DNA from 3 places in the Cellulosimicrobium sp. G4 BAM 1002 genome. Region 2 is predicted to be linked to each of the others. Evidence: predicted binding sites of a transcription regulator. Region 2 holds the regulator's gene; each other region holds the start of a gene.
What was found. Region 2 encodes Rex, which represses fermentation and respiration genes when NADH is low (regulators of the CRP and FNR family bind a similar motif). Its sites were predicted from a motif close to CTTGTGAANNNNTTCACAAG; they were not measured.
Positions count from the first base shown of each region.

Region 1: a site for Rex is predicted at 5,953-5,972, ahead of adhE (bifunctional acetaldehyde-CoA/alcohol dehydrogenase). Genes of this name have one in related genera too.
Region 3: a site for Rex is predicted at 1,662-1,681, ahead of mqo (malate dehydrogenase (quinone)). Genes of this name have one in related genera too.

Region 1 covers NZ_CP182109.1:3,207,671-3,217,304, forward strand. Annotated here, with positions in the region: gene ligA (NAD-dependent DNA ligase LigA) at 1-223, opposite strand, end outside; gene ACMXGY_RS14500 (M15 family metallopeptidase) at 271-858, opposite strand; gene ACMXGY_RS14505 (sensor histidine kinase) at 1,054-2,280, shown strand; gene ACMXGY_RS14510 (response regulator) at 2,277-3,026, shown strand; gene adhE (bifunctional acetaldehyde-CoA/alcohol dehydrogenase) at 3,108-5,864, opposite strand; gene ACMXGY_RS14520 (prolyl oligopeptidase family serine peptidase) at 6,061-8,274, shown strand; gene ACMXGY_RS14525 (glycoside hydrolase family 65 protein) at 9,000-9,634, opposite strand, start outside.
Region 2 covers NZ_CP182109.1:1,155,307-1,164,940, forward strand. Annotated here, with positions in the region: gene ACMXGY_RS05215 (HAD family hydrolase) at 554-1,417, opposite strand; gene ACMXGY_RS05220 (glutaredoxin family protein) at 1,467-1,760, shown strand; gene ACMXGY_RS05225 (redox-sensing transcriptional repressor Rex) at 1,819-2,490, shown strand; gene ACMXGY_RS05230 (YceI family protein) at 2,690-3,241, opposite strand; gene ACMXGY_RS05235 (MarR family winged helix-turn-helix transcriptional regulator) at 3,413-3,940, shown strand; gene ACMXGY_RS05240 (histidine phosphatase family protein) at 4,013-4,684, shown strand; gene ACMXGY_RS05245 (TlpA family protein disulfide reductase) at 4,812-5,453, shown strand; gene ACMXGY_RS05250 (cytochrome c biogenesis CcdA family protein) at 5,558-6,322, shown strand; gene resB (cytochrome c biogenesis protein ResB) at 6,322-8,124, shown strand; gene ccsB (c-type cytochrome biogenesis protein CcsB) at 8,121-9,176, shown strand; gene ACMXGY_RS05265 (SRPBCC family protein) at 9,231-9,634, opposite strand, start outside.
Region 3 covers NZ_CP182109.1:2,967,479-2,977,112, reverse strand. Annotated here, with positions in the region: gene ACMXGY_RS13505 (hypothetical protein) at 1-99, shown strand, start outside; gene mqo (malate dehydrogenase (quinone)) at 127-1,647, opposite strand; gene ACMXGY_RS13495 (maleylpyruvate isomerase family mycothiol-dependent enzyme) at 2,398-3,246, opposite strand; gene ACMXGY_RS13490 (pyridoxine/pyridoxamine 5'-phosphate oxidase) at 3,243-3,911, opposite strand; gene ACMXGY_RS13485 (TetR/AcrR family transcriptional regulator) at 3,908-4,483, opposite strand; gene ACMXGY_RS13480 (MFS transporter) at 4,577-6,034, shown strand; gene ACMXGY_RS13475 (aminopeptidase P family protein) at 6,098-7,273, opposite strand; gene ACMXGY_RS13470 (cupin domain-containing protein) at 7,411-7,791, shown strand; gene ACMXGY_RS13465 (NADP-dependent oxidoreductase) at 7,876-8,811, opposite strand; gene ACMXGY_RS13460 (VOC family protein) at 8,917-9,324, opposite strand.

The sequences.
Region 1 (9,634 bases), 2.1 Mb from region 2:
CCTGGAGCTCGTGCATCCGGGCGTCGTACTCGGCGTCGGAGGAGACCGGCTGGTCCTCCTCGTAGTACGCGCGCTGGTCCGCCTCGATCTGCGCGACGAGCTCGGCCCAGCGCCGCTGGGCGGCGGCCTCGTCGAGCCCGGCGGCCGACGCCGGCTCGGGGGCGTCCGGCTCCGTCGTGGTCGGGGTGGTCGGGGCGGACGTCGCGGGGGTGCTCTCGCTCACCGGGACATCATCGCGCGGACCGCCGACATCCGTCTCCCGCTGGGCGATCACCCCCACCCGTGGGAGGCGTCCTCGTGCATCGGCGGGCACGTGCCACCAGGCTCGATCACGGCCTCGAAGTGCCACAGCTCGTTCGCGTAGGTGCGGCACAGACCGAAGTCCGCCCCGTGCTGCTCGAGCCAGAGCGCGCCGTCGGTCGGTCCGACGTCGATCGCCAGGCCCGCGACGTGCTCCGACGTCTCCGGCGGCAGCACCCAGCGGTGCGCCTCCGCGGCCGACCCGTAGCGCTCGAGCGACGCGTCGACGAGGTCCTGCTGCTCGGCGGCGGTGCGCCAGCCCGAGGTGAGGGTGAGCTCGACGCCGTCGGCGTCCGCGGCGGCGCGCGCCTCGTGGAAGCGCCGCTCGAGCTCGGGGTCGAGCCCGGTCGCCGCGGTCCCCCCCGCGGTGGACGACGCGACCGCCGACGCGGAGCCGCCCTCGTCGGACGCCGCGCGCAGGACGTGGACCGCGCCCGCCGTGACGCCCCCGGCGGCGATCGCCGCGAGGACGAGGACCGCGCGTCGGGCACGGCGGCGTCGCCCCCGGGCGGGGAGGTGGCGGACCGGGGGGCGCGGCTGGAGAGGTGTCGTGGTCATGGTCCGAGGCTCGCCGTCCGGGTGCCGCCGCCACATCGACCCGACGGCGGCACCTCGCCCCCGCCGTCCGGTGCACCCGGGCGTCCAGGGTCCCACCACGGCCCGACGTCGTTCCGCCCTGGGGCGGAGACCGGGACGGTGACGTACCCACTCCGGGCGGTGCCGGTCCGGACGGCCCCCGGCTACGGTGGACGCGTGCCCCCTCCGACCCGTCTGCCCGTCTGGGCGCAGGACCTCGCGGTCGCCCTGTCGGTGGGCGTCGTGTGGTTCTCGGTCGTGACGGTCCTGCAGCGCGGCGACTACTGGTACCCCCGCTCGATCGAGTCCTACCACTGGGTCGGCGCCTGGATCGTGGTGACCCTCGCGGTGCGGCGCGTCGCCCCGGGACCGCTCTTCTGGGCGACGGCGATGGTGTACCCGCTGTGCCTGCCCTGGACGTTCCAGTCCTACTTCGAGGTCGTGCCGCTCATGGTCGCAGGGTTCGCCGCGACGCGGTCGGGGGCGGTCCCGTGGCCGCTCGCGGGCATCGCCGGCGGCCTGTCGGCGTTCTCCCTGCTCCTCTCCGAGCGCCCGCGGCTCGCCCTGCCGCCCTACCCGTTCGACCCCGGCTGGCTCTGGGTGACGCGATCGCCGTCCGACGTGGTGGTCGTCGTCGCGCTCGTGCTCGGGGCGACCGCAGCGGGCTACTTCTTCCGGCGGCTCGCCGTGACGTCGGAGCGGCTGCGCGAGCGCAACGCGGAGCTCCAGGCGCTGCAGGCCGAGCTGGCCGAGCGTGCGGTGCTCGCCGAGCGCACGCGCATCGCGCGCGAGCTGCACGACGTCGTCGCGCACCACATGTCGGCGATCGTCGTGCGGGCGCAGGCCGCGGACCGCGTCGCGGCGAACCAGCCGGACGCCCCGGCCGACGCGGTGCGCTGGATCAGCGACGAGGGCAAGCAGGCCCTCACCGCGATGCGCTCGGTCGTGCAGGTGCTGCGCCGGGGCACCGAGGCCGACGGCGGCACGGCCGCGCTCGCCCCGACCCCCGCCGCCGAGCAGGCCCCCGACGAGCTGCGGGCGGCCGCCCGCCGCCTGCGCGACGCGGGCCGCGTCGTCGACCTCACCCTGCCCGACCCCTGGCCGACGACGAGCGCCGGGTCGGGCCTCGCCGTCGTCCGCATCGCCCAGGAGGCCTTGACCAACGTGCTGCTCCACTCCCTCGCGCGCGACGTCGTCGTGACCGTGTCCCACGACGACCAGCGGCTGCTCGTGCGGGTGCACGACGCCGGGCCGCCCCTGCCGACCTCGGGAGACCGGGTGGGCCACGGCCTCACGAACATGCGCGAGCGCGCGCTCGCCGCCGGCGGCGCGCTGATCGCCGGACCCGACGGGAAGGGCGGCTGGGCCGTCGACGCGTGGATCCCGACGCAGGTGGACGCGTGAGCGCCCCCGACCTGCCGGGCGCGGTGGAGGCGACCGCTGCGCCGGTGCGCGTCGTCGTCGTGGACGACCAGGCGACGATCCGCCTCGGGCTGCGGATGATCCTCGACAACGAGCCGGACGTGACCGTCGTGGGCGAGGCGGGCGACGGCGAGACGGCGGTGTCCATGGCGCGCGCGCTGCGTCCCGACGTCGTGCTCATGGACGTGCGCATGCCCCGGCTCGACGGGATCGAGGCGACGGCGCGCATCGTCGCCGACCCCGACCTCGCCGGGGTCCGCACGCTCGTGCTCACGACGTTCGACGACGACGAGTACGTGTACGGCGCGCTGCGCGCCGGCGCGGCGGGGTTCCTGCTCAAGGACGCCGACCCGCAGACGCTCGTCGACGCTGTGCACCGCGTCCGGGCGGGCGACTCGCTGCTCGACCCGGCCGTGACCGGGCGCATCATCTCGACGTACGTCGAGCTCGCCCGGCAGGCACCGCTCGCGCCCGACGACGCCGCACCCGGCGCGGCCCGGAGCCCCGTCCGCGGCCTGGCCGCGGCCACCCCGCGCGAGCGCGAGGTGCTGCTCGCCGTCGCGCGCGGGCTGTCGAACCGCGAGGTCGGCGCCGAGCTCCACCTCACGGAGGCCACCGTGAAGAGCCACGTGCGGTCGCTGCTCACCAAGGTCGGTCTGACGAACCGCGTGCAGCTCGTCATCCTCGCCTACGAGGCCGGTCTCGTCCGCCCGGGAGCGCACGACTGACCGTCCCGAGCATGACGGTGCCCGACGGCGGGAGGGGCGTCGCGCCGTCGGGCACCGGGTCGGTGGTGGTGCCGGGAAGGGTCAGCCGGCCGCCACGGTCTCGGCACGCGGCGTCGCCGCCTGCCCGTCCTGCGGTCCGGGGGCCGCCGCGAGGCGGTCGGCCCGCACCTCCTCGCGGCTGGAGCCGCGGTAGGCGGCCACGAGGATGTCGCGCATGTCCTCGAGGACCGGCATCCGCGGGTTGGCGGGGGCGCACTGGTCCTCGAAGGACCGCAGCGCGAGCTCGTCGAGGCGGCTCATGAACGCCGCCTCGTCGACGCCCTGCGCCGCGAACGACGCCTCGATGCCGACCTTCGCGCGCAGCTCCTCGACCGCCCGCGCGTACGACGCGACGCCCTCCTCCGGGGTGGACGCCGGGAGGCCGAGGTGCTTCGCGATCTCCTGGAACCGCTCGGGAGCGACGTACCGCTCGTACTTCGGCCAGCTCGTGAGCTTGGTCGGCACCTGCCCGTTGTACCGGATCACGTGCGGCAGGAGCACCGCGTTGGTCCGCCCGTGCACGAGGTGGAACGTCGAGCCCACGGTGTGCGCCATGGCGTGGACGATGCCGAGCATCGCCGACCCGAACGCCATGCCCGCGATGGTCGCGGCGTTGTGCATCCGCTCGCGGGCCTTCGGCGCGGACGAGCCGAGCGTCACCGACTCCTCGATGCTCTCGAAGACCATCTTGATCGCCTGGAGGCACAGCCCGTCGGTGAAGTCGTTCGCGTAGACCGAGACGAACGCCTCGGTCGCGTGGGTCAGGGCGTCGAACCCCGAGTCCGCGGCGAGCCTCGCCGGCATCGTCTCCGTGAGCACCGGGTCGACGATCGCGACCGTCGGGGTGAGCGCGTAGTCGGCGAGCGGGTACTTGAAGCCCGTCTCCTCGTCCGTGATCACCGCGAACGGCGTCACCTCCGCACCCGTGCCCGACGACGTCGGGATGCACACGAGCTTGGCGCGGCCCCCGAGCTCGGGGAACTTGTAGGCGCGCTTGCGCACGTCGAAGAACTTCTCGCGCATGTCGGAGAACTCGATCTCCGGGTGCTCGTAGCGCAGCCACATGACCTTCGCCGCGTCCATCGGCGAGCCGCCGCCGATCGCGACGATCGTGTCCGGCTGGAACTCGCGCATGGACTCGGCCCCGCGGTTCACCGTGCCGACGCTCGGCTCGGGCTCGACCGAGTCGATGATCTGGATCGCGACCTTCTCCTCGCGGCGCGCGAGGACGTCGAGCAGGCGGTCGACGACGCCGATGCGGCTCATGACCTTGTCGGTGACGATCGTGACGCGGTGCACGTCGCGCATCTGCGCGAGGTACTGGATGGAGTTCGGCTCGAAGTACGTCTTCGCGGGGACCTTGAACCACTGCATGTTGTTGTTGCGCCGACCGATCCGCTTGACGTTGATGAGGTTGACCGCGGACACGTTGTTCGACACCGAGTTGGCGCCGTAGCTGCCGCACCCGAGGGTCAGGGACGGGAGCAGCGCGTTGTAGATGTCGCCGATGCCGCCGAGCGACGTCGGGCTGTTCCACAGCACGCGCACCGCCTTGACGCGCGAACCGTACCGCTCGACGAGCGCCTCGTCGGACGTGTGGATCGCGGCCGAGTGGCCCAGGCCGTCGAGCTCGACCATGCGCTCGGCGAGCGTGACGCCGTGCTCGGTGTCCCGCGCCCGGAGCACGGCGAGGACGGGCGTGAGCTTCTCGCGGCTCAGGGGCTCGTGCGGGCCGACGTCGTCGATCTCCGCGAGGATGATCGACGTGTCGTCGGGCACCTCGAACCCGGCCTCGCGCGCGATCCACACGGGCGACTGGCCGACGACCTTCGGGTTGAGCTTCGCACCCGCGCAGTTCGCCCCCGTGGCCTCGACCCCGAAGACGAGCCGCTCGAGCATCGCCTTCTCGGCGGGCGTCGCCCGGTAGGCGTGGAGACGGTCGAGCTCGCGCATCGCGTCGTCGTAGATCGCGTCGTCGAGGATGAGCGCCTGCTCCGACGCGCACACCATGCCGTTGTCGAACGACTTCGACATGACGACGTCGTTGATCGCGCGCCCGAGGTCGGCGCTCTTCTCGACGTACGCGGGGACGTTGCCCGCACCGACGCCGAGCGCGGGCTTGCCCGCGGAGTACGCCGCGCGGACCATGCCGTTGCCGCCCGTGGCCAGGATGAGCGAGACGCCCGGGTGGTGCATGAGCGTGCTCGTCGCGTCGATCGAGGGGTGCTCGACCCACTGGATGCAGTCGTCCGGCGCGCCGGCCGCCACCGCGGCGTCGCGCACGATGCGCGCCGCCTCCGCGGAGCTGCGCTGCGCGCTCGGGTGGAAGGCGAAGACGATGGGGTTGCGCGTCTTGAGCGCGATGAGCGACTTGAAGATCGTCGTCGACGTCGGGTTGGTCACCGGCGTCACGGCGCACACGACCCCGACCGGCTCGGCGATCTCCACGACGCCCGTGAGCGCGTCGCGGCCGATCACGCCGACGGTCTTGAGGTTCGCCATCGAGTTCGGCACGTGCTCGCACGCGAAGATGTTCTTCGTCGCCTTGTCCTCGAAGACCCCGCGGCCGGTCTCCGCGACGGCCATCTGCGCGAGGTGACCGTGCTTGCTCAGGCCGGCGACCGACGCCTTGAGGACGATGCGGTCGACGTCCTCCTGCGTGAGGCCCATGTACTGGTCGAGAGCCTTGCGCGCCCGCTCCACGAGGACGTCGATCTCCTCCGTCGTGCGGGTGCGAGTCTCGTCCGTACGAGCCGCGTCCGTGCCTCCGACCTTCGTGCTGGCGCCCTTCGCGCTCATGCGTCCCCTCCGGTGCCCGGCCTCGCCGGGCGTGCGGGCCGCGGGTGTGCCGAGGCCGGTTGCCCCGGCTCCTTCGGCGGTCTGACTACTTGTGAATGTTTTCACAAGGCACCACGGCGAACAAGCGCTACGGGGTGTCGCCCCGAACACAGGTCTTTGGTCCCGCCGGGCCTGGTGCGCCGTAGGGTGGGTGACCATGACCGCCGAGCAGACCACCGCCACGACGACGCCCGGGCACGACGACGCACCTCACGACCCCTATCTCTGGCTCGAGGACGTCGACGGCGACGAGGCCCTCACCTGGGTGCGCGCCCGCAACGCCGAGGTCGCGCACACCCTCGAGGCAGCAGACGAGTTCGCCGCCACCGAGGCGGCGATCCGCGAGGTGCTCGACTCCGACGCGAAGATCCCCGAGGTCTCGAAGATCGGCGAGCACTACTACAACTTCTGGCGCGACGCCCGGCACGAGCGCGGCGTCTGGCGTCGTACCACCCTCGACTCCTACCGCACGGACGCCCCCGACTGGGAGACCGTGCTCGACCTCGACGCGCTCGCAGCGGCCGAGGGCGAGAGCTGGGTCTGGCACGGGGCGTCCGTCCTGCGTCCCACGCCGGAGCAGCTCGCCGCCGGCGCGCCGTGGCGGCACGCGCTCGTCGAGCTCTCCCCCGGCGGCTCCGACGCCGACGTCACGCGCGAGTTCGACCTCGTCGAGAAGCGCTTCGTCGAGCCCGCCGACGGCGGCTTCCACCGCGCCGAGGCCAAGGGCGCGCTCGGCTGGGTCGACGCCGACACCGTCTACGTCTACACCGACTTCGGGGATGGCTCGCTCACGCCGTCGGGCTACCCGCGCGTCGTGAAGCTCTGGCGGCGCGGCACCCCGCTCGAGGCGGCCACGACGGTCTACGAGGGCACCGACGAGGACATGTACATCTCGGCCTGGCGGTCGCACACCCCGGGCTTCGAGCGCGACTTCGTGCACCGCTCCAAGGCGTTCTACTCCGACGAGCTCTACCTCGCCGAGCACCCCGGCACCGCCGAGCAGCGCCTGACGAAGATCGACGTGCCCGACTCGGCCGAGGTCGGCGTGCGACGCGAGTGGATGCTCGTCGAGCTGCGCGACGACTGGACCGTCGGCGGGAGCACGTACCGGGCGGGCTCGCTGCTCGCGGCCCGGTTCGAGGACTTCCTCGCCGGTGACCGAGGCTTCGCCGTGCTCTTCGAGCCCACCCCGACGACGTCGCTCGCCGGCGCGACCTGGACCCGTCACCACCTCGTCGTCAACGTCCTCGACGACGTGAAGAACCGGCTGCACGTGCTCACCCCGCCCGACCTCGGGGCCGCCGACGCCGCGGCCGACGCGCCGTGGGAGCGCACGCCCCTCGGCGGCCTGCCCGAGCTCGGCACCGTCGCCGTCGGCGCGGTCGACCCGGTCGACACCGACGACCTCTGGCTCGTCACGACCGACTACCTCACCCCCACGACGCTGTCCCTCCTGTCGCTCGGCGAGCACGCGGGAGACGTGGGCGAGCCCGAGGTCCTCAAGTCCAACCCGGCGTTCTTCGACGCGTCCGGCATGAGCGTCGCCCAGCACTTCGCCACGTCCGACGACGGCACGCGCGTGCCGTACTTCGTCGTCGGCCGGGCCGACCTCGTGACCGGTGCGCCGGACGGCGGCGGTGAGACCGAGGGCGGGAACGGCGAGCCGGGCGGCCCCGGCCGCGCGCCGACGCTCCTCTACGGGTACGGCGGGTTCGAGATCTCCCTGACCCCCGGCTACTCCGGCGCGCTCGGCCGGGCGTGGCTCGCCCAAGGTGGCGTGTATGTCGTCGCGAACATCCGCGGCGGCGGCGAGTACGGCCCCGCATGGCACCAGGCCGCGCTCAAGGCAGACCGCCACCGCGCGTACGAGGACTTCGCCGCCGTCGCGCGCGACCTCATGGCCCGAGGCATCACCACGCACGAGCACCTCGGCACGGAAGGCCGGTCCAACGGTGGCCTGCTCGCGGGGAACATGCTCACCCAGTACCCGGACCTCTTCGCGGCCGTCATCGTCGGCGTCCCGCTGCTCGACATGAAGCGGTACACGAAGCTCCTCGCGGGCGCGTCGTGGGCCGCCGAGTACGGCGATCCGGACGACCCTGAGCAGTGGGAGTTCCTCCGCACGTTCTCGCCGTACCACCTGTTCGACGCCGAGCGCGAGTACCCGCCCGTGCTCTTCACGACGTCGACCAAGGACGACCGCGTCCACCCCGGCCACGCGCGCAAGCTCGCCGCGAAGATGCTCGGCGAGGGCAAGGACGTCACGTACTACGAGAACATCGAGGGCGGCCACGGCGGCGCCGCGAACAACGCCCAGGCCGCCCACATGGCAGCAGTGCACTACCGCTTCCTCACCGAACGCCTCGCCTGACGCCTGGCGTCGGTGTTCGGGCTGCGTCGGGCGGTCCGTGGTCGGGTCCGCGGGTGGGGCGGCGTCGGTGCTTGGGGTGCGTCGGGCAGCTTGTGGTCGGGTCCGCGGGTGGGGCGGCGTCGGTGCTCGGGCTGTCCGCGCCGTCGCCGTGGTCCGTCGGGCGTGGGTCTGGGGAGCGCGGCCTTGACGCCCTTCGCATCCGACGCCGCCCCACCCGCTCAGCGATCACCTCACCTGCGATCGGTGCCGCCCCAGCCCGCCGAAGTAGAACTCTGGTCTGCCGAGGTAGAACCGTGGTCGGGCGAAGTAGAACCGTGGTCGGGAGAGGGCGACGCGACGGCGGGCGGCGCCGTGCGGGGCGAGGCGGTGCGGCCCGTGCTGTGGCGACCATGCGATCCCGGCCAGTCGAGCATGCGGTTGTCGCCCGTCAGGTGCTCAGGACGAGCCGCAACGACATGTTCGGCGCAGCACCGGGCTAGGCCCGGGTGCGCACGGACCAGGGCGAGACGACGCCGGGAGGGGTGGGTGGGGGCGCCGCGTCGTGGTCGGGCCTGGCGGGAGCGCCGCGAGGAACGAGCGGCGCGGATGGAAGACGCGGCGCCCCCACCCACCCCGACACCCCAGCCGACCACGCGCCGTCGGACAGTGACCACGGTTCTACCTCGCGCGACCACCGTTCTACCTCGGCAGACCGCGGTTCTACCTCGGCAGTGGGGACACCGGGCTCAGGAGTGCGGGACCGTCGCGGTGATGAGGGTGCCGTCCTCGCGGCGGTTGCCGGAGAGCGCGCGCAGGCTCGGGCGGCCGGGGCGCACGGGTCCCTGGCCGTCGAGCGGGATGCGGGTGACCTCGCCGGGGACGACCTTGACCTGCTCGCCGCGCACGCCGACCTGCGCGCCGTCGCCGGTCTCCGCATCGATCTCGAGCGCGTCGGGCAGCACGGTGACGCGCAGGCGTGAGCCGTGCCACGTGACGCGGTAGGTCAGCGACTCCCAGCCCTGCGGCAGACGCGGGTCGAAGGTGAGCTCGCCGTTGTCGTCGCGCATGCCGCCGAACCCGCACGCGAGCGCCGACCACGTGCCACCCGCGGAGGCGACGTGGACGCCGTCGGCCGCGTTGGCGTGGAGGTTCGCGAGGTCCACGAAGAGCGAGGAGACGAAGTACTCAAGCGCGAGCTCGTGGTACCCGACCTCGGCGGCGATGATCGACTGCACGACGCCGGACAGCGTCGAGTCGCCGGTCGTCAACGGGTCGTAGTACTCGAAGTCGGCGAGCTTCTCCTCGGGTGTGAAGTGCTTGCCCTGGAGGAACAGCGCGAGGACGACGTCCGCCTGCTTGAGCACCTGGTAGCGGTAGATGA
Region 2 (9,634 bases):
AGGCGGACGACTGGTCCCGGACCCGCCGAGGTAGAACCGTGGTCGCACGAAGTAGAACCAGGTCCGTCGAGGTAGAACCGTGGTCGCCGAAGTAGAACCGTGGTCGCGTCAGTGGCGACGGCGACGGAGGGCGTGGGGCTTTGCCAGCCGAGGCGGTGCGGCCCGCGTTCGTGGCGACCATGCGGTCACGGCCCGTCGAGCATGCGCTTCTCGCCCGTCACGTGCTCAGGACGAGCCGCAACGACATGCTCGGCGCAGCACCCGGGGGGCGGTCGCCCGGGTGAGCACCGACCGGGGTGGGACGACGCCGGGAGGGGTGGGTGGGGGCGCCGCGTCGTGGTCGGGCCTGGCGGGAGCCGCGAGGAACGAGCGGCGGATGGTAGACGCGGCGCCCCCACCCACCCCGACACCCAACCCGACCAAGCGCCGTCCGACATGACCACGGTTCTACCTCGGCGGACCACGGTTCTACCTCGCGCGACCACGGTTCTACCTCGGCCGACCACGGTTCGACCCCCCGCGCGACCGGGGTTCTCCCTCGGCGGAGGTGCGGTCAGAGGCGGGAGATCCGGCGGTCGACGGCGCGCCGTACCGACCGCAGGACGAGTGCCGCGGCCCACGCGGCGCCGGCCCAGCTCGCGGTGCGCATGCTGCTGCGGGCGACGCGACGCCGCCGGCCACGGAACTCGCGGATGGGCCAGCCGACGTCCTGCGCGTGACGGCGCAGCCGGGCGTCGGGGTTGATCGGGCAGGGATGCCCGACGGCCTCCATCATCGTCACGTCGTTGAGCGAGTCGCCGTAGGCGTACGACCCCTCGAGGTCGAGGTCCTCGCGCTCGGCGAGCGCTCGCACGCCGGCCGCCTTCGCGCGCCCGTGCATCATGTCGCCGACGAGCCGCCCGGAGTAGAACCCGTCCTCGTGCTCGGCGACGGTCCCGAGCGCGCCGGTCGCGCCGAGGCGGCGTGCGATGAGCTCACCGATCTCGACCGGGGTCGCGGAGACGAGCCACACCTGGTGCCCTGCGGCGAGATGCTCGTCGATGAGCCGGCGCGTGCCGGGGTAGATGCGCAGGGAGAGGACCGTGTCGTAGACCTCCTCGCCGATGGCGGTGACCTCGGCGACGGAGCGGCCGGCGATGAGCGCGAGGGCGCGGGAGCGGATGCGGTCGATCTGCTGCTTGTTCTCGCCGAAGAGGAGGTAGCGCGCCTGGTGGACGGCGAAGCGCACGAGGTCGCCGGTCGAGAAGAACTCCCGCTGGTACAGGGCGCGCGCGAGGTGGAACGACGACGCGCCGCGGATGATCGTGTTGTCGACGTCGAAGAACGCGGCGGTGCGGTGCGCGGGGGCTGGCGCGTCCTGGGTGGCGCGGTGCGTCCCGGGGGTCCGGGAGGGGCCCGGACCGCTCGACGTCGCCATGCCCTCCACTCTATGCCGTCGTACCACCGTGCCCTCGTACCCTGGGGACGTGAGCACCCCGGAGCAGCCGACCCCGCCCGTCCTCCTGTACGGCAGGCAGGGGTGCCACCTGTGCGACGACGCCCGGGTCGTCGTCGAGGCAGTGTGCGCCGAGGCGGGGGTCGCCTGGGCGGAGGTCGACCTGGACGACCCGGCGACGGATCCGGCGGTGCGCGAGCAGTACGGCGAGTACGTCCCGGTGGTGACGGTCCGGGGGGTCCAGCAGGGCTTCTGGCGCGTGGACGCGCGTCGGCTCGCACGCGCCGTGGGCAGGATTTCGGGCGCACGCGCCGACCTGGGATGATCGGCACGAACGAGGAGCGACCGTCGACGAGGACGGTCCCAGGACAACGGTGGTGACGGTGGCTGAGCAGGTTGTCGGTGAGGTGACGGCGCCGGGTATCCCCAGCGCGACGGTGGCGCGGCTCCCGTCGTACCTCCGGGCGTTGCGGGACCTCGTGGCGCGCGGCGTGACGACGACGTCGTCGGTCGAGCTCGCGGAGCTGTCGGGCGTGGGCCCGGCGCAGCTGCGCAAGGACCTGTCGTTCCTCGGGTCGTTCGGCACCCGTGGCGTGGGCTACGACGTGGACTCGCTCGCGCAGTACATCACCGAGGCGCTCGGGCTGGTGGACGAGCACCGGATCGCCATCGTCGGCATCGGCAACCTCGGGCACGCGCTCGCGAACTACTCGGGGTACGAGCAGCGGGGGTTCCACGTCGCGGCGCTCCTCGACGCGTCGGCGGACGTCGTCGGGACGCGGGCCGCCGGGATCGTCGTGGAGCACGTGGACTCGCTCGAGGAGGTCGTGGAGCGCGAGAAGGTGACGATCGTGGTCCTCGCGACTCCCGCCGCGCACGCGCAGACCGTCGCGGACCGCGTCGTCGCGGCGGGCGTGCGGGAGATCCTCAACTTCGCGCCGCGCGCGCTGCAGGTCCCGCCGGACGTGGACGTGCGCGGCGTGGACGTCGGCAGCGAGCTGCAGATCCTCGCGTTCCACTCGCAGGCACGGGCCCTCGCCGAGGCCCGGGAGTAAGTCGCGCGCGGTAGGCGCCTGCCCAGTCCTCTGGTGGGCCCGACGCGGGCACGCCGGTCTCGTCACCTGCCGGCGCACCGCTCTGCGGAGGTGTGGGTACGGCGAGAGGCCGCGTGCTCATGCACGCGGCCTCTCGGGCGGCGCCCCTGCCGGGGGGGGGGGGGGGCGACGGTTGCCCGGCTGGGGGCCGGGCTCGGCGTCAGGCCTGCTTGATGGCCGAGACGTCGAGCGAGATCTTGATCTTGTCGCCGACGAGCACGCCGCCGGTCTCGAGGGCGGCGTTCCAGGTGAGGCCGAACTCCTTGCGGGAGATCTCGGTCGAGGCCTCGAACCCGGCGCGCGGGTTGCCGAACGGGTCGGTCGCGGTGCCGGCGAACTCGGTCTCGAGCTCGACGGGCTTGGTCACGCCGTTGATGGTCAGGTCGCCCACGACGACGTAGTCGTCGCCGTCGCCCGTGATGCTCGTCGACGTGAACGTCCACGTCGGCTTGTTCTCTGCGTCCCAGAAGTCCGCGCTGCGCAGGTGGTTGTCGCGGTTCTCGTCACCGGTGCTGACCGAGGCGGCGTCGAGCTCGGCGGTCACGGACGTCGACTCGAGGTCGTCGCCGACCGTGATCGAGCCGTTCGTGATGGCGAGCGTCCCGCGCACCTTGGAGATGCCGGCGTGACGGACGGTGAACGCCGCGTGCGAGTGCGACGCGTCGAGGGCGTAGGTTCCGGTCGTGAGGCCGGCGGGCAGCGACGTGGCCATGGGTGCTCCTGGAGGTCGTGGTCCCTGCGGGACGCAAACTGGTTGAAGGTTCAACTTCGTACGGCGGTATCAACATACGCGGTCGCGCCATCTATTCCCAGCAGGATGGAAGAATGCCCATGACGCCCCGTCAACCGAACGACAGGACCCTATGCACCGCCCGAGGACCTCATGACCAGCAACGACGTCGAGACGTCGGCGACCGGACGCCCCGCCACGGATCTCGTGACCGGCGCCGAGCCCCGGTGGCTCGACGCCGATCAGCAGCGCCTGTGGCGTGCCTACCTCGACGGCACCGTGCGGTTCATCGAGGCGCTCGGCCGGGACCACGAGGAGCGGTCCGCGGTGTCCCTCAACGAGTACGAGCTGCTGGTGCGCCTCTCGGAGAGCCCTGACCGCACGCTGCGCATGTCCGCCCTCGCCGACGGGCTCGCGCGCTCGCGGAGCCGGGTGACCCACACCGTCGCGCGCATGGAGGCGCGCGGGCTCGTGCGTCGCTCGGCGAGCACGGGCGACCGGCGCGGCGTCAACTGCGAGATGACGGCCGAGGGCTACCGCGTCCTCGTCGCCTCCGCGCCGACCCACGTCGCGGCCGTCCGCCGGTACATGGTCGACGTGCTGACTCCCGAGCAGTTCCAGGCGCTCGGCGAGGCGATGGCCGTCGTCGCCGAGGCGTGCAAGCAGGATCGGGAGGCCTGACCGCGGGAGGTCCCCGGTCGGCTCGCCGTCCGGGTGCGGTGCTGCCGCGCGGAGTGCGGGACACTGGTGCCCATGGTCTCCACCATCGTCCACCTCCTGCGCCACGGCGAGGTCCACAACCCTGACGGCGTCCTCTACGGACGGATCTCCGGCTACCACCTCTCGGAGCGCGGCCACGAGATGGCCCGCCGTGTCGCCGCCCACCTCGCGGGCGAGCCCGGCCCGGACGGGACCTCGCGGCCCCGGGCGGACCTCGTCGTCGTCACGGCCTCCCCGCTCCAGCGTGCCCAGGAGACGGCGGCCCCCGCCGCAGAGGCCTTCGGCCTCGAGCTCGGCACCGACGACCGCCTCATCGAGGCGGCGAACCACTTCGAAGGCATGACCTTCGGCGTGGGCGACGGCTCCCTGCGCCACCCGCAGCACTGGCGCTTCCTGTGGAACCCGTTCCGGCCGTCGTGGGGCGAGCCGTACGTCGAGCAGGTGGCCCGCATGCAGGCTGCCGTCGTCGACGCGCGCGAGAAGGCAGCCGGGCACGAGGCGCTCCTCGTGAGCCACCAGCTGCCGGTGTGGCTCACGCGGCTGGGCTACGAGAACCGCCGCCTGTGGCACGACCCGCGCAAGCGAGAGTGCTCCCTCGCGTCCCTCACGTCGCTGCACTTCGAGGACGAGCGCCTCGTCGGTCTCCACTACACCGAGCCGGTCGCCGACCTCCTCCCGGGGGCCGCGACCGTCTCCGGAGCGTGAGATCGGTCATGCCGGACGGCTCGCTCCGAGACGCAGCGCCCGAACCGCCCGGATTGCGCGTGACGGCCGTCACGTCTCCCAGGTGGCGCCCAGGAACTGCGGGCAGGGTGCGTCCCGTGATGCCGTCGTGACCGCCTGGCCTCGCGCGCGACGCGCGCGCCCCGCGCCTCCCCGGGTACCCGCCCGTCGCGGGTTCGCCGCCGCCGCGGTCGCGCTGACCGCGCTCACCCTGTCCGCGTGCGCCCAGGACTCCGGCGCCACGACCGACGTCGTCGGGCAGGGGTACGTGTCCGGTGACGGGTCCGTGCGGACCTGGGACGCCGACGACCGCGGGGACGCGGTCACGCTGACGGGCACCGACTACGAGGGCGAGGCCGTCGACACGGGCGCGTGGCTCGGCGACGTCGTCGTGCTCAACACCTGGTACGCGGCGTGCGCGCCGTGCCGCGCCGAGGCGCCCGACCTCGTGGCGCTCGCGAACGACCGTGCCGACGACGGCGTGCAGGTCCTCGGCATCAACACGACCGACGAGGCCGGCGCCGCCCAGGCGTTCCAGCGCCGCTTCGAGGTCCCGTACCCGTCGATCGACGACCGCAGCGGCGAGGTCGTCGCGACCCTGTCCGGCACCGTGCCGCTCCAGGCGGTCCCGTCGACGGTCGTGCTCGACCGCGAGGGCCGCGTCGCGGCGCGCGTCATCGGGCTCGCGGAGGGCTCGACGCTCACCGCGCTCGTCGACGACGTGCTGGCCGAGGACGAGGCGGCCGGCTGACCGTGCCCGTCCTCCCGTCCCTCGCTGCCGTCCCGGCCGTCGTCCCCGCGGTCGCCGCGACGAGCGTCGGCGACACGTTCGCCACGACCGTCTTCAGCGGTTCGATGCTGCTCGCACTGCCCGTCGCGGTGCTCGCCGGGCTCGTGTCCTTCGCGTCGCCGTGCGTGCTCCCCCTCGTGCCCGGCTACGTGGGGTACGTGAGCGGGATGGCCGCCGCGAACGCGGGGGGCGGGCGCGGCTCGCGGGGCACGTCCGGCACGACGGCGACGCGCACCCAGACCGCCGCCCCGAGCCGGGGCCGGGTCCTCGCCGGGGTCGGCCTGTTCGTCGCGGGGTTCACGCTCGTGTTCGTCGCGCTGATGTTCGCCGCCGGTGCCGTCGGGGTGCACCTCGTGCGCTGGGAGGACGTCATCACGCGCGTGCTGGGCGTGGTCGTGATCCTCATGGGCTTCGCGTTCATGGGCGCGGTGCCGTTCCTCCAGCGCGAGCGCCGGCTGCACCTCAGCCCGCAGGCGGGCCTGTGGGGTGCGCCGCTGCTCGGGATCGTGTTCGGCCTCGGCTGGACGCCTTGCCTCGGGCCGACGCTCGTCGCCGTCCAGGCGCTCTCGCTGAGCGAGGCGTCGGCGGGACGCGGCGCGGTCCTCGGCATCGCGTACTGCATCGGCCTCGGGGTCCCGTTCCTGCTCATCGCGCTCGGGCTGCAGAGCTCGCAGCGCATGCTCGGCTTCCTGCGCCGGCACCGGCTCGCCGTGATGCGCGTCGGCGGCGGGCTGCTCGTGCTCATCGGCCTCGCGCTGGTGACGGGCCTGTGGACGACGTGGACGACGTCGCTGCAGGGCTGGATCGGCGGATTCGTGACGGTGGTGTGATGAGCGACGAGACGGAGCAGACGACGACGGCGCAGAGATACCGGCCCGAGGGGATCGACGACGCGTTCGACGCGCCCACCGGCACGAGGCCCCCGCAGGTCCCGACCCTCGGCTGGCGCGGCACCCTGCGCTGGACGTGGCGCCAGCTCACGAGCATGCGCGTCGCGCTCATGCTGCTCATGCTGCTCGCCGTCGCGGCGGTGCCCGGCTCGGTGCTGCCGCAGCGCCCGCAGGATCCGGCGGCCGTGCTGCGCTACCTGCAGGAGAACCCGACGACGGGCGAGTGGCTCGACCGCCTCGGCTTCTTCGACGTGTACACGTCGGTCTGGTTCTCCGCGATCTACCTCCTGCTGTTCGTCTCGCTCGTCGGCTGCATCCTGCCGCGGACGGCGGCCCACCTGCGCTCGGTGCGCGCCCGCCCGCCGCGCACCCCGCGCCGGTTCGACCGGTTCCCCGCGCAGGCGCGCGCGGTCACGGACGCGACGCCCGACGAGGTCGTGGCCGCCGCGGGCTCCCACCTGCGGGGTCGGCTGCGGTGGCTCCCGACGTTCCGTGTGGACACGGGGTCCGAGGACATGACGCCCGCGCGAGGCCGCGCCGCGGCCCGCCCGGCGGCCCGGACGGTGTCCGCCGAGCGCGGGTACGTGCGCGAGTCGGGGAACCTCCTGTTCCACCTGTCGCTCGTCGGGTTGCTGGTCGCCGTCGCGACGGGCCAGCTCCTGCACTACCGCGGCCAGGCGATCGTCACCGAGGGCCGCGGGTTCGCGAACGCCGTCGTGGACTACGACACGTTCGAGAACGGCGCGTGGTTCCGGCCGTCGTCGCTCGTGCCGTTCTCGATGACGCTGGACGCGTTCGAGGCGGAGTTCGCGGCGGACGCGGTCGCGTTCGCGCAGTCGCGGGACTTCACCGCGAGCGTCACGGTGCGCGACCCCGGCGGCGAGGCGCACGAGGAGACGATCAAGGTCAACCACCCGCTCACCGCGGGCGGCGCGAAGATCTACCTCCAGGGCAACGGCTTCGCCCCCGAGGTGACCGTGCGTGACGCCGACGGCGAGGTCGCCTTCGCCGGACGCGTGCCGTTCCTGCCCGAGGACACGATGTACACGTCGCGGGGCGTCATCAAGGTCCCGGACGTGTCGGCGGGGCTCGACCAGATCGGCCTGGTCGGCTACTTCCTGCCGACCGCGGAGCTGAGCGAGGACGGCACGACCGCGACGTCGGTCTACCCGCAGCCGATCAACCCGATGCTCGTCCTCGAGGTCTACCGGGGCGACCTCGGGCTGGACGAGGGCCTGCCGCAGAACGTCTACCGGCTCGACACGGACGACCTCACCGCCTCGGTCGACGAGCAGGGCGAGCGCGTCAAGCTGCTCGTCGCGCCCGGCGAGACCGTCGACCTGCCGGACGGTCTGGGCACGATCTCGTTCGAGTCGCTCCCGCGCTACGTCGCGCTCGACCTGCGCCACGACCCGTCGCTGACGTGGGTGCTCGTCTTCGCGCTCGGCGCGCTCTCGGGCCTGGCCGTCTCGCTCTTCACGCCGCGCCGGCGCGTGTGGGTGCGCGCGTGGCGCGAGGAGGTCGCCCCGACCGGCGAGGCGGCCGCGGCCGACGGCGCACCGCGCGAGCGCACCGTCGTCGCCGTCGCGGGGCTCGCCCGCGGGGACGACGCCGGGCTGCAGGGCGAGGTGGACCGGCTTCTCGCCGCGCTCCCGGGCGTGACACCATCAGGTGAGGGCGACCTCACCTCCCGCACGACGAACCAGACCGCGCGGGACCGCGCACGAAAGGCTGACCGATGACCGTTGCCGAGCTGAGCCAGGACCTGGTCTGGGCCGCCGCGACCGCGCTGACCGTCGCGCTCGTCGCGTTCGCGATCGACCTTGCACGGCTCGCGGGCCGTCGTGACGACGAGCGCGAGGCCGACCGCGCGGTCGAGGCCGCCCGCGAGACCGACCGCGCCGAGGTGCTCGCCGCGGCGGGAGGAGCACCGGCGGCGACGACGTCGGGGTCGCCCTACGGCCCGGACGCGCCGCCCGCCGGGACAGACGGCTCCGCCGACGGTCCGACCGTCGCCGCGCCGTCGCGCAAGGCGGCGAACATCGGCATCTCGGTGACGTGGCTCGGGACGGGGCTGCTCCTGGCCGCGATCGTCACGCGCGGCATCGCCGCCGGCCGCACGCCGTGGGCCAACATGTACGAGTTCACGCTCGTCGGCGCGTTCGTCGCGCTCGCGGTGTTCCTCGGCGTCTCGCTCAAGCGTGACGTGCGCTTCCTCGGGTCGTTCGTCACCGGGCTCGCGGTGCTGTTCCTCGTGCTCGCGCAGAACGCGTTCTTCGTCGCCGCGACGGGCGTGCAGCCGGCGCTCCAGTCGTACTGGCTGGTCATCCACGTCGGTGTCGCGATCATCGCGACGGGCATCTTCACGGTCGCGTTCGTCACGTCGGTGCTGCAGCTCCTGCGCGACTCGCGCGACGGCGGCAACGCCTTCCTCGGGGCGCGCGGCTGGCGCTGGCTCGACTCGACGCCGGGCCCCCAGCAGCTCGAGGCCCTGAGCTTCCGCCTCAACGCGGTCGCGTTCGTGCTGTGGACGTTCACCATCATCGGCGGCGCGATCTGGGCCGAGCACGCGTGGGGCCGCTACTGGGGCTGGGACCCCAAGGAGGTCTGGAGCTTCGTCGTCTGGATCGTGTACGCGGCGTACCTGCACGCGCGCACGACCCGCGGCTGGTCCGGCCGCCGGGCGGCGTACTTCGTGATCGTCGGGTACGCGTGCGTGCTGTTCAACTTCACCGGCGTGAACCTGCTGTTCAACGGCAAGCACTCGTACTCGGGCCTCACCACGGGCGAATGACCGCTCTGCCGCCCGGGCACGCGCCCGGGCGGCGCCGCGTGCGGTCGGAGCCCGTCAGGGCATCATGGCCTCCGCAGCGCGCTGGATCGAGGCCGCCTCCGTCTCCACGTACCGCGTGGTCAGCGAGCGCGTCATGAACCAGCCGAGCCACGCCATCGCGCCGGACACGGTCAGCGAGAGCGTGAGCAGGCTCCCGTCGGGGTGCGGTGCGACGAGGTGCGCGGCCGTCACGGTGACTCCCGAGGACCGCGACTCCCACGTGAACGACGACCCGTCGACCAGGTCGGTGACCGTCCACACCTCTTCGGGGAGCCGGGGCTGGCGCAACCGGGTCCGGGAGCCCACTCCCAGCGGCCCATCGTCGAGGCGCTGCACGGCCTCGACCGTCGGGATGCGCTCGGGCCATCGTTCGACGTCGGCGACGATCTCCCAGACCCGCTCGGGCCGTGCCGCGACGG
Region 3 (9,634 bases), 1.8 Mb from region 2:
GCGGTGCGCGACGGCGTCCGCGGCGTACTTCCGGCCCCTGCCCGGCCGGCGCCTGGGGCACCGAAGGCGTCGTCGCGGCGCGCGCCCCTGGCGCGCTGACCACCCAGCCGGGAGAGGGGCGTCGGATCAGGCGCGCGAGCCGATCGCGTCCACGTCCGCGCCGCCGGTGAGCTGGTCGAGACCCTCGAGCTCCTCGGCCTCCCACGGCGCCTGGCCGAGGCTCGGGATCATCGTCGCGAGCTCCGGGCGCCACTTGGTGAAGCGGTTCGGGAAGCAGCGCTCCAGCAGGTCGATCATCGCTGGGACGGCGGTCGACGCGCCCGGCGAGGCGCCGAGCAGACCGGCGATCGAGCCGTCGGCGGCGGCGATGACCTCGGTGCCGAACTCGAGGACGCCCTTTCCGTCGGCGTCCTTCTTGATCACCTGGACGCGCTGGCCCGCGGTGATGGTCTCCCAGTCCTTCGGGTGCGCCGTGGGCATGAACGCCTGGAGGGCGGTGAACTTGGTCTCCGGGCTGGCGACGACCTGACCCACGAGGTACTGCGTGAGGTCCATGTTCTTCAGGCCGGCCCCGACCATGGAACCGAGGTTGTGCAGGCGCAGGGAGGTGAGCAGCCCGAGGTACTTGCCCTTCTTGAGGAACTTGGGGCTGAACCCGGCGTACGGGCCGAACATGAGGTAGGTCTTGCCCTCGACGACGCGCGTGTCCAGGTGCGGCACCGACATGGGCGGCGAGCCGACGTCGGCCTTGCCGTACACCTTGGCCTGGTGCTGCGCGACCAGCTCGGGGCTGTCGGTGCGCAGGAACTCGCCGCTGATCGGGAAGCCGCCATAGCCCTTGGCCTCGGGGATGCCCGCGGCCTGGAGCAGCGGCAGGGCGCCACCACCCGCGCCGACGAAAACGAACCGGGCCTCGACCGTCGAGCGGCGCTTCGGGGCGTTCCACGAGCGGTCCTTGACCGTCAGGCGCCAGCGGCCGTCCTTCGTCTTCCGGAGGTTCTTCACCTCGTGCTCGAGGTAGAGCTGCGTGCCCTGGGCGACGAGGTGGTCGACGAGCTGCTGCGTGAGAGCGCCGAAGTCGACATCCGTGCCGCTCGTCGCGCGCGTCGCCGCGACCGGCTCGTCACCGTCGCGCTCCGCGACGAGGAGCGGTGCCCACTCGGCGATCACGGCGGGGTCGTCGCTGAACTCCAGCTCGCTGAACAGCGGGTGCTGGCGCAGCGTCTCGAACCGACGCCGCAGGTAGTCGACGTTCTCCGCGCCGCGCACGAACGTCATGTGGGGCGTGCGGGAGATGAAGCTCGCGGGCTGCGGCAGCGCGCCCGTCGTGAGCAGGTGGTGCCAGAACTCGCGGGACACCTCGAACTGCTCGTTGATCTTCACCGCCTTGGTGATGTCGATCGAGCCGTCCGCCTTCTCCGGCGTGTAGTTCAGCTCGCACAGGGCGGCATGACCCGTCCCGGCGTTGTTCCACGGGTTCGACGACTCCTGCGCCACGGCGTCCAGGCGCTCGTAGATGCGCACGGTCCACGTGGGCTCCAGGACCTTGAGAAGAGCCCCCAGCGTGGCACTCATGATGCCACCGCCGATGAGGGCTACGTCGATCTGGTCTGCGCTGCTTGCGGGGTTGCTCGCTCGACTCGACACCCCTCGATTCTACGCTTGTGAAAGAGTGCACTAACTGTGCGGTGCATCACGGGCGTGCGTCACACTTTCGCAGGACGAACGTCCCGAGACCCAGTTCTGGAAGTCCTGAGCAACGTCCGCGGGACCGAGGTAGAACCGTGGTCGGCCGAGGTAGAACGGTGGTCGGCCGAGGTAGAACGGTGGTCGGCCGAGGTGGAACAGTGGTCGCGCGAGGTAGAACGGTGGTCGCGCGAGGTAGGACCGTGGTCGCGCGAGGTAGAACCGTGGTCGTGTCCGACGGCGCGTGGTCGGCTTGGGTGTCGGGGTGGGTGGGGGCGCTGCGTCTTCCATCCGCGCCGCTCGTTCCTCGCGGCGCTCCCGCCAGGCCCGACCACGACGCGGCGCCCCCACCCACCCCTCCCGGCGTCGTCTCGCCCTGGTCTCGGGTCACCTGGGCGGAACCCCGGTGGCGCGCCGAGCATGCGGTTGCGGTTCGTCCTGCGCGTCTGACGGGCGACAACCGCATGCCCGACTGGCAAGGACCGCATGGTCGCCACGAGCACGGCCGGCGCCGGCTCGCCCGGCACGGCCCGCGCCCGCCGTCGGCAGACCACAGTTCTACTTCGCGCGACCAGGGTTCTACTTCGCGCGACCAGGGTTCTCCCTCGGCGGGCCCGGGCAGCACCGAGTCCGCCCCGCACGCGGAACCGACCACGCGCCGGCCTGGGGAGCCGACCACGAGCCGTCCGCGACCCGAGCAGCCGCGGGTTGCTACCTGGGCGGGGAGTAGGGGGAGGGCCAGGGGCCGACATCTGGGAGGGGGACCGGCTCGCCTGCGCGCCGGGCGACCGGCTCGACGTCGGGCGTGCGGCCCGCGAGCCAGGCGGCGACGTCGGTGAGTCGCCCGCGGACGACGGTGGTGCGGTGGTCGTCGGGTTCGAGGACGCTGCGGAGCCCTGCCGGCCCGACGGCGAGGGCGGCGGTGTGACTGTCCACGTCGTCCGGCACCGCGTCGTCGAGGAGCTCGACCACGACGTCGTCGGACAGGCGGACGCCGAGGAAGTCGAGGAGGTGGAGGCCGAGCGCGCGCGGCCAGGTGTCGAGGCCGAGGCCCGCGTCGAGGTCGGCCGCGTGGATTCGCGCCTCGCGCCACCACGCGACGAGCGCGTCGACGACGGTCCCGTCGCGGTACGTCACGGGCGCCGTCCATCCGGGCGACCCCGGCTCGGGCCATGCGGCGTCGAGGCGGTCGGCGAGCGCCTGGAGCGCGGCCACGTGCTCCGCGACCGTGCGGCGAGCACCCGCCTGGATGCCGGTCTCGCGGCCCGCCGCTCCGCCGTCGTACACCTCGACGAGCTCGCTGCGCGCCGCGTGCTCCGCCTGGCGGGCCATCGCCTCGCCGATCGCGGTGACGTGCGCGAGCACGTGGCTGCGGGACCAGCCGGGCAGGCTCGACGGTCCGGCGAGAGCGCGCGCCGGTGAGGGCACGTCGGCGGGGCTCGGCTCGAGCGGCGAGTCGTCGAGGGCGCGCGTCGCGGTGGTCACGGCGGCGAGTGCCGCGCGCGCGTCACGGCGAACCTCCTCGACGTCCGGCACGGCGACGAGGTGGGGGTCGGTCACGGCCACAGGAGCTCCTTGGTCCAGGGGGAGGGCGCGTCGGTCGACGCGGTGTAGCGCAGGCGGGTCTGTCCGGCGCCGGACGACGCCCAGAACTCGACGCTCGTCGGCTCGAGCGCGTACGCCGTCCAGGCGTCGAGGACGAGGCCGGGCTCGGCGCGGACACGGGCGAGCGCGGCGTCCCACGCCACCCTGTAGGCGTTGCGCGACACGAGCGGGGCGCTCTGCGGGCCGGCGAGCGCGGTGGCGCGGGAGAGGTCGGAGCGCGCGAGGAAGTCGGCAGCGGACGCCTCGGACCCGAGGGGGACGACGGGGCCGCGCACCCGGACCTGTCGGCCGCGCTCGCGCCAGAGGAAGGTCAGGGCGGCGTTCGGGTTCTGCGCGAGCGCCACGCCCTTCGGCGAGTCCGCGCGCGTCGCGAACTGCCAGCCGTCGCCGCCCACGTCCTTGAGGATCAGCGTCCGGGCGTCCACCCGGCCGCTCGCGTCGGCGGTCGACAGCGTCGCCGCGTGCGGTGCGGGGAGCCTGGCGTCGATCGCGTCGTCGAGCCAGTCGACGAAGAGCGGGACCGGGTCGTCCGGTGCCGCGTCGACGTCGAGGCCGGGCAGGTCGGTGCCGAAGACCGGCAGGGCGCGCAGGCGGTCACGCAGGGACGGGGTGCCGGTCATGCGTCCTCCTCGGGGCTGGTCGTGCCGGGGTCGAGCAGCGCGACGAAGCCGCGGGCCGCGGCGGCCATCGCGTCAGGGTCGTCGAGGGCGCGGGCGAGGACGTACCCGCCCTGCACGACGGCGACGGCGGCGTGCGCGCGGTCGCGCGCCGCGTCGTCGGGCAGGCCGTCCGCGACGAGGACGGCGGCCGCGAGGTCGACGAGCCCGCGGAAGTAGTCACGGACCTCCGCGGTGAGCGTCGCGTCGTCCATGACGGCCTGGTCGCTCACGAGGCGGCCCACCTTGCACCCGGCGAGCGCGGGACGCGGCCGCTCCAGGTAGCGCACGAGGCGTTCGACGGCGGTCCCACCGGCGTCGAGGTCGCGGCGCGCGGCGTCGAGCGCGGTGGTCGTCGTCGCGTGCACCGCGGCCACCGCCAGGTCGTGCTTGGTGGGGAAGTGGTGGTAGAGGCTGCCCTGGCCCACGCCGCTCGCGGTGAGGACCTGGCGCGGGCTCGTCGCGCCGACGCCCTGGGCCCAGAAGAGCTCCTCCGCGGCGGCGACGAGACGCTCGCGGGCGTCGGTCGTCGTCATGACCGCCACCATACCTACCTCTAGGTATGGTGGCGAGCCAGACGCGCGTCCGCCTGGCCGTCACACACCCGACCGGCGCTCGGTCGGTACGGCATGAGAGTCGAGTCGTACGGTAGGTCGGTGACGGTGCAGCAGCGGGTGCTGGTGGTGGCGGTCCTCGCGTCGTTCGTGTCGTTCCTCGACGGCTCGGTCGTCAACGTCGCGCTGCCCGCGATCTCGGAGGAGCTCACGACGGGCCCGGTCACGGGGCTCGCGCTCCAGCAGTGGGTCGTCGACGCCTACATGATCACGCTCGGTGCGTTCATACTCCTCGCCGGGTCGTTGTCCGACGTGCACGGCCGCCGTCGGATCATGGCGATCGGCCTCGTGGGCTTCGCGGTGACCTCCGTCGCATGCGCGGTCGCCCCCGACGGCCTGGTGCTCGTCGTGGCACGCGGCCTGCAGGGCGTGGCGGGTGCCCTGCTCGTGCCGAGCTCGCTGGCCATGATCATCTCGACCTTCGACGGCGAGCGGCAGTCGCGCGCGATCGGCTCCTGGACGGCGTGGACGAGCACGGCGTCGCTCGTCGGGCCGCTGCTCGGCGGGATCCTCATCGACACGATCTCCTGGCGGTGGGTCTTCTGGATCAACGTGCTGCCTGTCGCCGTCACGCTGTGGCTGCTGCGCGGCGTCCCGCGCTCGGCAGCGGAGGAGGTGGGCGCGGTCGCCACGCGCCGGGTCGACGTCGCCGGGGCGACGCTCGCCGCCGTCGGGCTCGCGGGGACGGTGTTCGCGCTCATCGAGCAGGGGCGGTTCGGGTGGGCGAGCCCGCTCGTCTGGGGGCCGTGCGTCGTGGGGGTGGCGTGCCTCGTCGCGTTCGTCTGGTGGGAGCGGCGCGCCCCCGACCCCATGCTCCCGCCGCGCCTGTTCACCGTGCGGAACTTCGCGTGGGGCAACCTCGCGACCGCCGCGATCTACGGTGCGCTGTACTTCGGCGGGTTCGTCGTGACGCTGTTCCTCCAGCAGGTCGGCGGGTACAGCGCCACCGCTGCGGGGCTCGCGCAGCTCCCCGTGACGCTCGTGCTCCTCGCGCTGTCCACGCGGTTCGGGGCGCTCGCGGGCCGCTACGGTCCGCGGCTGTTCATGACGGTGGGCCCGATCGTCGGCGGGGCGGGCTACCTGCTCCTGCTCACCACCACCGAGGACGCCGTCTACGTCACTCAGGTCCTCCCCGGCCTCGTGCTCTTCGGGCTCGGCCTCGCGATGACCGTCGCGCCCCTCACGTCCGCCATCCTCGGGTCCATCCCGGCGGCCGACGCCGGCATCGGCTCCGCGGTGAACAACGCGGTGTCGCGCGTCGCGGGGCTCGTCGTCATCGCCCTCGCGGGCGTGATCGTGGGCGGCGTGCTCGACCTCGACGGGTTCCACCGCTCGCTCCTCGTCACCGCAGCCCTGCTGGTGCTCGGCGGGGTTCTCAGCTGGGTCGGGATCCGGAACGAGCACGTGGGCGCGTCCAGCGGAGCCGACGTCGAGAACGCCCCGGACCACCCGGAGGCCGAGCCCAGCCGATGACCACGGTCGGGCCGCTGGCAGGACTGGCGGCACGACCGCCGGGTCGGCCGGCGGTGACGTCGGTCAGCGGACCGTCTGCAGGTCGTGCGTCGACGTGTTGAGGCGGCGAGCGCCGTCGGGCACGTCGGACGGGAACGCGACGACGATGTCCTCGATCCGCACGCCGAACCGTCCCGGCAGGTAGATGCCCGGCTCCACGGAGAAGCACATGCCGGGCTCGATCGGACGGTCCTCGCCCTCGACCATGTAGGGCGGCTCGTGCGTCGTCGTGCCGATGCCGTGACCCGTGCGGTGGACGAACTGCTCGCCGTACCCGGCCTCCGCGATGACCGCGCGTGCGGCCCGGTCGACGTCCTGGCACGCAGCTCCCGGGCGGACGGCGTCCACGCCCGCCTGCTGGGCCCGACGCACGACGTCGTACACCTCGCGCTGCTGGGCGGCGAGCGCGTCGTCGGTACCGCCCTCGACCAGCACGGTGCGGCTCGTGTCCGACCCGTACCCGTCGCGGAGGCCGCCGAAGTCCAGCACGACGAGGTCGCCCGGCTCGATCACCCGGTCCCCGCCGTCGTGGTGGGGGTCTGCGCCGTTCGGCCCGGCGCACACGAGCGTGAAGTCGACCTGCTCGTGCCCGTGCTCGCGCAGGAACCGGTCGAGGTCGGTGGCGACGTCCCGCTCGCGTCGCCCGGCGAACGCCACCTGGAGCACCTGCGCGAACGCGGCGTCGGCGGCGGCTCCTGCTGCGGCGAGTCGCTCGACCTCCGCCGCGTCCTTGACGGCGCGCAGGGTCGGGACCGACTCGGTGAACGCCGTGAACCGCACGTCCGGGAGCGCGCGCTGGAGACCGAGGACGTGGAGCGCCCACGTGGCGTCGGAGACGGCGTAGGTCCCCGTCCGGTCGAGGAGCCGCGCCGCGGCGTCGTGCTCGTCGTCGCCGTCGCGCCACGTGACGACGTCGAGCCCGTCCGAGCCCGGGGCGCTCGCGAGGTCGCCGCGCTCCAAGAGCGGCACGACGACGGTCGCCCGGGCAGGCGTGCCCGGCTCGCCCGCCGGGACGGCCAGGAGGGTGAGCCGCTCGGTCTCCGGCGGGGCGTAGCCCGTGAAGTACGCGAGGTCCGGGCCGGGCGAGACGAGGAGCCCCGCGAGCCCCGCGTCGCGCGCGTGCTCGGCCGCGCGCTCGCGGCGGGCGGCGTAGACCTCGGGGCCGAACGCGGCCCCCGTTCGTGCGTCGGTGCTCGTCATGTCGTCAGCCTGGCACCCCGGGCCGCGGAGATCGACCCGAGCCTCGCGAGACCGGCACCGCGAGGGCCGATCTCGACCGCACGGGCCCAATCTCGCGCGGGTGCCGCGGCGCCGACTCCGCGTGGCAGGGTGGGCGCATGACCGACGCGCGCAACCTCTTCGCCGCCCTCGACGCGTTCGACGGGCACTGGCAGCCCCACCGCGTGACGAGCCTCAACGACTACGACGTCAAGGTCGTCAAGGTGCTCGGCGAGTTCGTCTGGCACACCCATCCGGACACCGACGAGCTGTTCCTCGTGCTGTCGGGCGAGCTGACGATCGGCCTGCGCGAGGACGGCGTCGAGCGCGAGGTCGTGCTCGGTCCGAACGACGTGTTCGTCGTGCCGCGGGGCGTCGAGCACCGCCCCCGCGCCGACGTCGAGACGGCCGCCGTGCTCGTCGAGCCGCAGGGGACCGTCAACACGGGCGACGCCGGGGGCGACCTGACGTCACCACTGCGCGAGCTCCCACCGAGGTAGAACCGTGGTCACGACCTTCGGCGGCCGGTCTCATCGCACCACGCTTCACGGTTCTACCCCGGGACGGGGAGTCGCCTCGCCGGCTCAGACGCGGACGACGACCTTGCCCCGCACGTGGCCGGACTGGCTCGCGCGGTGGGCGTCGGCGGCGTCAGCGAGGTCGAACACCTCCGCGACCTCCGGTCGGAGCAGACCTTCGTCGCCGAGGCGCGCGAGCTCCGTGAGATCAGCCGCGTCCGGGCGCACCCAGACGTAGTGCCCGCCGAGCTCGTCGCGCGCCCGCGCGTCCGTGATCGAGGCGACCGTGCCGCCGTCGCGCAGGACCTGGGGCACGGAGTCCAGGGCGTCCCCGCCGACGTAGTCGAGGACGACGTCGACGCCCTCGGGGGCGAGCGCGCGCACGCGCTCGGCGAGGCCGTCGCCGTACGTCACGGGCTCCGCCCCGAGGGCGCGCAGGAAGTCGTGGTTGCGCTCGGACGCCGTGCCGATCACGCGCGCGCCGATCGCCCGCGCGACCTGGACCGCGAACGACCCGACACCACCGGCCGCGGCGTGCACGAGGACGGTCTGGCCCTCTCCCAACCCCGTCCGACGGATCGTCTGGTACGCCGTCAGGCCCGCGAGCGGGACCGCCGCCGCCTCCTCGAACGACCACGCCGTCGGCTTCCGAGCCAGCGTCCGGACCGGCGCCGCGACGAGCTCCGCGAACGTGCCGCCCGCGACCTGCCCGCCCACCACGTCCTTGCGGACGTAGCCGTACACCTCGTCACCGACCTGCAGCTCCGGGGTGTCGAGGCCGACGCGCTCCACGACGCCCGCCACGTCCCACCCCGGCACCACCGGGAAGACGGCGTCCATGACCTGGTCCAGGTAGCCCTCGCGGACCTTCCAGTCGACCGGGTTCACGCTCGCGGCGCGCACGCGCACGAGCACGGAGTCGGGCCCGACCTTGGGCGTGGGGAGCTCGGAGAGCTCGAGGACCTCAGGGCCGCCGAAGCGGGAGTACGTGATGGCTCGCATACCGGCGGCAACCGCGCGACCCGCCTCGCGATTCCCACCACGGTTCTACTTCGGCGGACCACGGTTCTCCTTCGGCGGACCGGGGTTCTGCCTCGGCTGGCAGGGTCAGCCCTCGAGGGCGCTCGGGTCCATGTAGAGGACTTCCCACTGGTGGCCGTCCAGGTCGGCGAAGCTGCGGGAGTACATGAACCCGCCCTCCTCCTGCGGGTCCTTGACGGCCGTCGCGCCCGCGGCGAACGCGGCGTCGACGAGGCGGTCCACCTCCTCGCGGCTGTCGGCGCTCAGCGCGTTGATGACCTCGGTCGTCGTGGTCGCGTCGGCGATCGCCTTGTTCGTGAACTGCTTCGCGAAGCCCTCGCTGAGGAGCATCACGTAGATCGTGTCGCTGATGACGATCGACGACGCGTTCTCGTCCGTGAACTGCTCGTTCACGCTGTACCCGAGGGCGGTGTAGAACGACTTGGAGGCGTCGAGGTCCTTGACGGGCAGGTTGACGAAGATCTGCGTGCTCATGGTGGTCCTCCGAGCTCGTGGGCGTGGTGCCCTCCGTGGGATGTCGTGGGGGTAGACGAGCGCTTCGGCGCGAACTCATCGGTGCGCGAGCGCGGGAGGGCTCGGCGCGACGGAACGGTGTCGCTGTGGGATCGTCGCCGTAGCGTCCGGCGCAGGCGTCCCGGCGCGCGGCACCCAAGCAGCACCGACGACGTGGTCGGAGGGTGTCTGAGGTCTTGCCAGCACGGTCGAGACATGGGAGCGGGCGCATGGGGACGAGCTGTACGCCAGGTGCGAGGAGCTGCGCCGGCCGGCCGTGCTCGAGCTCGCC